2 regions of the Synechococcus sp. H60.1 genome follow, and region 2 is predicted to be linked to the other one. Evidence: riboswitches for the same ligand, from Rfam matches in the RefSeq annotation. Region 2 holds a riboswitch; the other holds the start of a gene.
The links. A riboswitch is a leader RNA that binds a small molecule or an ion and turns the genes downstream of it on or off. The one in region 2 is predicted to bind cobalamin.
Positions count from the first base shown of each region.

Region 1 (3,932 bases), on a different contig from region 2:
TTTTGTCCTCTGGTGGGGGCTGGCGGGCAATCCAACGCTGGCCTTAGTGAACACCATTGGGGTGCTGATCATCGCCTGCCCTTGTGCGCTGGGGTTGGCCACCCCCACCTCGATCATGGTGGCGACGGGGCGGGGGGCGGAATTGGGGATCCTGGTAAAAAGCGCCGATAGCCTGGAATTGGCCCACCGCTTGCGCACGGTGGTCTTGGACAAAACCGGCACCCTCACCGAGGGCCGTCCCAGCGTCACCGATATCTGGACGCCAGGCTCTTCTCCCCTAGCCCTGTTGCGCCTGGCAGCAGCAGTGGAACAATACTCGGAACATCCGCTGGCCCAGGCGGTGGTGCAAAAAGCCAAAGCCGAAGGCATCTCAATCCCGTCGGCCCAGCACTTTCAGGCAAAAGTGGGCGAGGGGGCAGAAGCCTGGGTGGAGGGGCAGCAGGTGCGCATCGGTCGGCTGAGCTGGCTGCAGGCGATGGGGATCCCGTGGGATCCCTCTTGGTCGGAGCGGGTTCAGACCTGGGAAAGCCAGGGCAAAACGGTGATCGGCGTGGCGCAATCCCATCGTCTGGTGGGGCTGTTGGCCATTGCCGACCCGATCAAACCCACCTCCCCCGCCGCGGTGCGCCAGCTGCAGGAGATGGGCCTGGAGGTGATTCTGCTGACCGGGGATAACCCCACCACCGCCCAGGCCATTGCTCGGCAGGCAGGCATTCGCCGGGTGATCGCCCAAGTCCGTCCCGAGCAAAAGGCAGCCTACATTCGCCAGCTCAGACGGCCCCGACACCCGGTAGCGATGGTGGGAGATGGCATCAACGATGCGCCGGCACTGGCAGAAGCCGATGTGGGGATCGCCATCGGGACGGGCACCGATGTGGCCATAGCCGCCAGCGACATTACCCTAATAGCCAGCGATTTGCGGGGCGTGGTCACCGCCATTCAACTCAGCCGCGCCACCCTTGCCAACATCCGCCAAAATCTCTTCTTCGCCTTTATCTACAACACCCTCGGGATCCCGATTGCCGCCGGGGCGCTCTACCCCTTCACCGGCTGGTTGCTCAACCCCATGCTGGCGGGGGCGGCCATGGCCTTGAGCTCTGTTTCTGTAGTGGCTAATGCCCTGCGGCTGCGGCATTTTCGGCCCTCACCCCTAGCCCCTCTCCCTGAGGCACCCTCACCCCCAGCCCCTCTCCCTGAGGGAGAGGGGAGCTAGGGATCAAGGCAGGGGGCCGGGGTTATCCCCCCAGGGGGGCTTGGTGAAGGACAAGCGGCAAGCTAACCTAAGAGGCTCGGGCAGATTGGGGAAAGCGCGGTGCAAATCCGCCACTGTGACGCAACTGTGATGGGATCCCTCCCTCAGCCAGAACACCCACCTGCCCTTGTCCTGTACCCCTTGCGATTCACAAGGAACGGAGTTTTTTGTGTTGAATACCCTCCCTGTTTCCCCTCCCCTTGCGGTTGGGCAGTTTCCTTCTCCTCCATTGCCCCTCTTGCTCATCGGCCATGGATCCCGCGACCCGGAGGGGCAGCAAGCCTTTCTGGAGTTGGCCCAAGCGTACCAATCCCTCACCCCCCAGCGGCCGGTGATCCCTTGTTTTTTGGAGCTGGCGCAGCCGAGCATCGCCCAGGGGGTGGAACAATGCTTGGCTCAAGGGTGGCAGGAGATCGTGGCTCTGCCGCTGTTGTTGTTTGGAGCGCGCCACAACAAGTTCGACGTGACCGTGGAGTTGGATCGCCTGCAGGCCCTCCACCCGCAGTTGCGCATCCACTACGGGGGGCCGCTGGGGATCCGCATCGAGATCTTGCAACTGCTGCGAGACCGCTTGGCCGCTTTGCTGGCTGCCCAACCGCGGCAGATCCCAGGGGCGGAAACGGTGTTGCTGTTTGTCGGTCGCGGCTCCAGCGATCCCGAAGCCAACGCCGAAGCCTGTAAGCTGGCCCGGCTGCTCTGGGAAGGGTCGGGGTTGGCCGCCGTAGAGACCTGCTTTATCGGCATCACCCACCCCCGCCTGCCGGTGGGTTTGGAGCGGGCCTTGTCCTGGCAGCCGCGCCGGGTGATCGTGCTGCCCTATTTTCTCTTCACAGGGGTGCTGGTGAAAAAAATCGAGGCGGCGGTGCAAGAGCGGCGACGCCAATACCCCCAGATCGAGTGGCTGATGCTGCCGGAGTTGGGTCTTGTGGATACGGTGCTGCACAGCCTGCAGCAACTGGAGCAAGAAGCCCTCCAGGGCCAAACCCCAATGAACTGCCACCTCTGCAAGTTTCGCCTGGCGGTGAGCGCAGAGCTGGGAGTGGGGCATACCCATCACCACGACCATCAGGATCACCCTCACGCGCAGGGATCCCATCACCACCACCATCATCATGACCATCATTCCCATGGGCAGGGATCCCATCACCATCACCACAACCACGGCCATGCCCCCGCAGCGGCTGCGGATCCCTGGGCTCAGTTAGAGAATTACCACCAACGGGCTTGGCAAGTGCCTTAAGAGAGACAGAGGTTGCCGGCGGGATAAACTGAGATGCAGACAGGTGATTTTTGAACCTGACCTTTGCCCTGGTTCTCCCGCTCTGGTGGTTCTGATAAACAAAAACGATGATGTCCTCCCGCTCCTCTTGGATCTCAGGCGTCGCCGCTGCAGGGAGCGGGCTCCTGGTTTGCGCGGTGGTGGCGGGGCTGTTGGATCAGATTTTGCCCACGCTGCCCAAGGTTTCCCTGTCCTTGGCCGGGATCCCTGGCTTGTTGGTCGGGCTCGGATCCGCCTACGGAGTTTGGTGGGTAACCCAGATGGCCTTGCAATCCCCTTCCTGGGCCGATTTCCGAAAATCCCTGTTGGAGGCCGTGTCTCCCTTCGATCCCGCCGACCACGGTGGCAGGCCCGCGGGGGATCCGCGCCTTTGGCAATTAGCGCAGGAGATCCGCCAAACCCAGCTCCGCCACCAAAAGATTCTCGACCGAATTAAGCAGCAGCTGAAAGCCGAAATCCAGATCTGCGAGCGTGTCCAGGCACAACTGCGCAGCGAGCAGCAGCAGTGTCGGGTTCTCCAGGAGCAGGTGCAACAGTTGCAACAGCACCTGCAAAACCTCCAAACCTCATCCCCTTCCCCCCAACTCAAGCCCGAGCGAGAGCAAGCGCTGCGCCACAAGCTGCGCCAGCTTCAATCCCAAGTCACCACCCTGAGGATAGAACTGGAACGCCAAGGGATCCAACTGCAGCAGTCGGAAGCCGAGCGGGCCCAACTCCAGCAGCAGCAGCAAAAACTTAAGCGCCTCCTGCATCGCACAAAATCCGAAAACCAAAAGCTGCGCTCCCAACAGGAGCAATGGGCCCGGCAACTGGAGCAATCCCAACAGGAGTTGCGGACTTTGCAAGAGGCCTACCGCGCCCTGCAGACCCTCTGGGAGATAGGCTCTGGTCTAACCTCCAAGACCCCTCTTTCTGAAATCGCCGCCGCCGAACCCTCTGGCACCTCTGGCTAGCCGCAGCCTCGGCCCACCCGCCGCAAGACAAAAACACTCCCTTCGCTGCCACGGCCAATCCGCAGATCCTCATCCAAATAGGTAATCTCCAGCCAGCCTGTTGGCTCGCGGCGGCGAACGTCGATCTTCACCGCCGGGATCCGTTCGGGATCCCGTTCGAGCAGATAGAGAAAACTCTCGATCTCGTAGCTCATCAACGCCTGGGATCCGAGCAGCAGCCGCTCGAAAATCACCTTGACCCGGCGTTCCGACTCCGGGTAGAAGCGGGCTGCCACCGCCAAAACTCCCCGCGGCAGCCAAGCCTGCAGCCAGCCGGACCCCTGGATCTCCGCCACGTTAAAGACTTGGCCCGCTTGGGCCCGAATGCACTGATAGATCTCACCGGTGGTCAAAAGGGGCAAGTTGGCCAACCGCAACAAGTCTGTGCTAGTGGTAAACAGGTTCAGCC
Region 1 is NZ_JANSJA010000279.1:12,284-16,215, reverse strand. It holds gene NW852_RS12750 (heavy metal translocating P-type ATPase) at 1-1,213, shown strand, start outside; cobalamin riboswitch at 1,256-1,392, shown strand; gene NW852_RS12745 (sirohydrochlorin chelatase) at 1,422-2,492, shown strand; gene NW852_RS12740 (hypothetical protein) at 2,600-3,484, shown strand; gene NW852_RS12735 (PAP/fibrillin family protein) at 3,481-3,932, opposite strand, start outside.
Region 1: linked by a shared signal. The riboswitch ahead of NW852_RS12745 (sirohydrochlorin chelatase) and the one ahead of metE (5-methyltetrahydropteroyltriglutamate--homocysteine S-methyltransferase) in region 2 are both predicted to bind cobalamin.

Region 2 (3,932 bases):
AGGTAGGCTGCCAGGCCCACGGCCAGCAGCAGGACTAGGCCCCAAAAAACCCAAAGTGTCGGATTCATCAGAATGATGTCAATATGGCTGGAGACGACGACGATTATCGTTCCTTCGGTGGCAAGGGGGCAAGCAAGGGATCCCTCCCTGGGTCTGTCGATCCAGCGGAGTGACGAGACAATTCCATCTTGCCCTATTGGCCAGCCGCCAGGCGGGCTGTCGTAGCCCCAAATGGTCGGTTGCCGGCGGAGGGAGCGTTGGCCTGAGGGATCTCGCCGGGGGCTAGGTGGCCTGGAGCTCCTCCCTTAGGCGCTGAGTGGCTGCCACCATGTTCCTCAGGGCAGGGATCACCTCCTCCCAGCGGCGGGTTTTTAGGCCGCAGTCGGGGTTGACCCAGGTTTGTTCTAGCGGCAAGTGGGCCACTCCCAGGCGCAGTTGCTGGAGAATCTGCTCGGTGTCGGGCACCGCCGGGCTGTGGACGTCGTAAACGCCGTTGCCCACCTGGTGGCGATAGCCCGCTTGGGCGATCTGCAGCAAGGTTTTGTTGCTGCTGCGGCTGTTTTCGATCGAGAGAACGTCGGCGTCCAGCCGCTCGATGTGCTCGATGATGTCCCCGAACTCCGAGTAGCACATGTGAGTGTGGATCTGGGTTTCGGGCTTGGCCCCAGCGGTAGCCAGTCGGAAGGCCTCCACCGCCCAGCTTAAGTACTCCGGCCAGCGCTCTTTTTTCAAGGGTAGACCCTCCCGCAGCGCTGGCTCGTCCACCTGTACCATTACGGCTCCGGCAGCTTCTAAGTCGGCCACCTCTGCCCGCAGGGCCAAGGCAATTTGCAAGGCTTGCTCGCGGCGGGAAAGGTCAACGCGGGGGAAGGACCAGTTGAGCATGGTTACCGGCCCGGTGAGCATCCCCTTAACCGGCTTTTGGGTTAGAGATTGGGCCACCTTAAACTCCCGCACCGTCATGGAGCAAGGGCGAGACACATCGCCATAGAGAATGGGGGGACGCACGCAGCGGCTGCCATAGCTCTGCACCCAGCCGTGCTCGGTAAAGGCAAAGCCCTGCAGTTGCTGGGCAAAGTATTCCACCATGTCGGTGCGCTCGAACTCGCCATGCACCAGCACATCCAGGCCAATTTCTTCTTGAATGCGGATGCACCTAGCAATTTCGGCGTCGATAGCGGCCTCGTATTCGGCCTGGGAGATCTCGCCCTTTTTGTACTTGACCCGCCACTGCCGGACTTCGGGGGTTTGGGGAAAAGAACCGATGGTGGTAGTGGGCAGCGGTGGCAGCTTGACCTGCCGGCCTATACGCTGCTCGTAGGGAAGGGAGCGCTGAAAGTCCTGCGCCGTCAGGTTGGCCAAGGCCTGGTGCACCGCAAGGTTGGGGGGATTGAAGTCCTGGAAGGCCTGCCACTGCTGTTCCAGCTTGTTCTGCTGGGCAGCGGTGTCTTCGCCGTTGAGGGTGCGAGCGAGCAGAACCACTTCGGCCAGCTTCTGCTCGGCAAAGCTGAGAACATTGCGCAAAGGCTCTGGCAGGTGGGTTTCCAGAGCAGCGTCGTGGGGCACAAACTGGAGCGAGCAAGAAGGCTGCACCCGCAGGTTGGGGGCTAGGGCTTGCAGCTCTTGCAGAGTGGCCAGAACGGCCTTGGGCTGGATCTGCCAGACGTTGCGCCCGTCCACTACCCCCGCCCCTAGGATCTTATCGGCGGGGAAGCCGTGGGCTCTGACCAGTTCCAGGTTGTGGCCGCGGGTGAAGTCGAGGCTGAGGCCGGCTAGCGGCAGCTCCACCACCCAGGGGTAAGTCTCCCCCAAGTCGTCAAAGTAGGTAACCAAGTGGACAGGGATCCCCAACCGAGCCAGCCGGCGGTAGGTCTGCTCCACCGCTTCCCGGAGACTGTCGCCTTCGCTCGTCACCAAGATGGGCTCATGGACTTGCACTTCCCGGATTCCCAGTCGCTGCAGCTCCTGCAGCAGCTCCTCGTAGAGAGGAAGCAGCTTCTCCAGATCTCCCCGCAACTCGCCAGAGCGCTGGCTTAGAGCAAGAAGGGTAACCGGACTGAGGAGGACAGGGCTGGTGCGGTTTCCTAGGATCCCTTGCGCCCGCCGCACTGTGGCCAGGAAGTCATCGAAATGGGCCTGAGGGATCGCGTCGGCCTCAATTTCCGGCACCAGGTAGTGGTAGTTGGTGTCGAACCACTTGGTCATTTCCAAGGCGGGCAGGCCCTCCCGTCCCCGCGCCATGGCAAAGTAGCGCTCCAGGCCTGATAAGCTCTGAAACCGGGAGGGAATCAGCCCCAGCCAGGTGGCCCAGTCCAAAACATGGTCGTAGAGGGTTTGATCTCCTACTGCAATGTGGTCGATGCCAGCCTGAAGCTGTACCCCCCAGACCTGTGCCTCCAGCTCCTGGAGCGTTGCTGACAAGGCCTCCGCCTCCAGGGTGCCGCTCCAAAAGGCTTCCAGCGCTTTCTTCAGCTCGCGGCGCTTGCCCATGCGGGCATAGCCGAGGGTTTGGGTTTCGATGGCCATAAGGTACTGTCTCCTGAACTGAATTCGGTAAATGGAGGTTGCCGCCAGTTGGCTTTGTACAGCCGGTTGTCATCCAACCTAGGCAGCAAGAAATGGCCGCCGACATGCCTATCGGTGGGATCCCGGCAGAAGGTTTTCTCTAGGCCAGGAAACCTGCTGGAGCTGTCAAGGCGTTCCTCAACCTATCGGCTGGCCCACTCGGCACAGGAGGGTGCTTAGAGGACTCTTTTGCGCAACCAAAGCAAGAAAACGTCCTCCAAGAGTTAGCCGCCCCTGAGCCAACTGCTTAGCTCTCTTGTCCGCGCTTTTGACTTAGTGCCTACGCTCCAAGAGCGTCGAAAATCCGTAAGCAGGCTGATGAAAAAACTTCGGGACGGGAACGGGCCAACGTCAAAATGGGAAGCATATCTGTACCTCGCAGATATGGTGAACTGGGGAAAAACCGCCGGCGGGCATTCTGACTTGCTCAGTTTTGGAGGGGCTGGCTTGCGTCGTCAAGGGCTTTTGCAACAACAACTAGGGATCCCCGATCCAAAACCGGCTCACAGCTGCGGGACAGCGGCAGATTCTCACTGCACTTTCCCCGTTGCCTCTGACGGCTGATCCCCGTCAGAACCGGCAGTAGACTACATCCTACCACCAGCTTGGAGGAGCTAGTAGCTACTCACTTAGACGGGACTGGGCGGATTTGAACCGCCGACCTAGCGCTTAGGAGGCGCTTGCTCTATCCATCTGAGCTACAGCCCCAGGCAAAGAGAGAATGGAGCAAGGGAAACTGGGCAACACCTACCGATCTTAGACCCCCCAACTTAGATTACCAGAAAGAGCCGTCTAGACCTTTGCCTGGAAGCCAGCCGCAGCCGTGGAGGGGATGTCAAGTCAAAGCCCTTTTGCGCTGTCGCGACAGCGCGGAGTCGGAAGTGAGGTGCCGGATTGGCGGCCAGTCTTCCAAGGTATTTTGATAAAGTATTCTGAATATTCTGGCTGGGAAATTAGCGTTGTCTCGGGGGCGCTTTGTCTGACAGTCTGCTGATCCGCAATGCGGAGCTATTGGTGCCGGAAGGGGATCCCTGGCCGGGAGATGTGCTGGTGCGGGAGGGGCGCATTGCCCAAATCGGCCAGAGTCTCTCGGCAAAAAGGGTGGCTAGGGTTATCGACGCGGAGGGCCATACCCTCATGCCGGGGGTGATCGACCCCCAGGTTCACTTTCGCGAGCCGGGCCGGGAGCACAAAGAAGACCTACAGACGGGATCCTGGGCCTGCGCTCGCGGTGGGGTAACCAGCTTTCTGGAGATGCCCAATACGGATCCGCTGACGATCGACCAGGCAACGCTGGATGACAAGTTGGCCCGGGCCGCCAGCAAGTGCGTGGTCAACTACGGCTTTTTCATCGGGGCCACCGCCGA
Region 2 is NZ_JANSJA010000052.1:20,324-24,255, forward strand. It holds gene NW852_RS02800 (methyltransferase domain-containing protein) at 1-68, opposite strand, end outside; gene metE (5-methyltetrahydropteroyltriglutamate--homocysteine S-methyltransferase) at 283-2,526, opposite strand; cobalamin riboswitch at 2,956-3,161, opposite strand; tRNA gene NW852_RS02810 (tRNA-Arg) at 3,200-3,273, opposite strand; gene NW852_RS02815 (dihydroorotase) at 3,541-3,932, shown strand, end outside.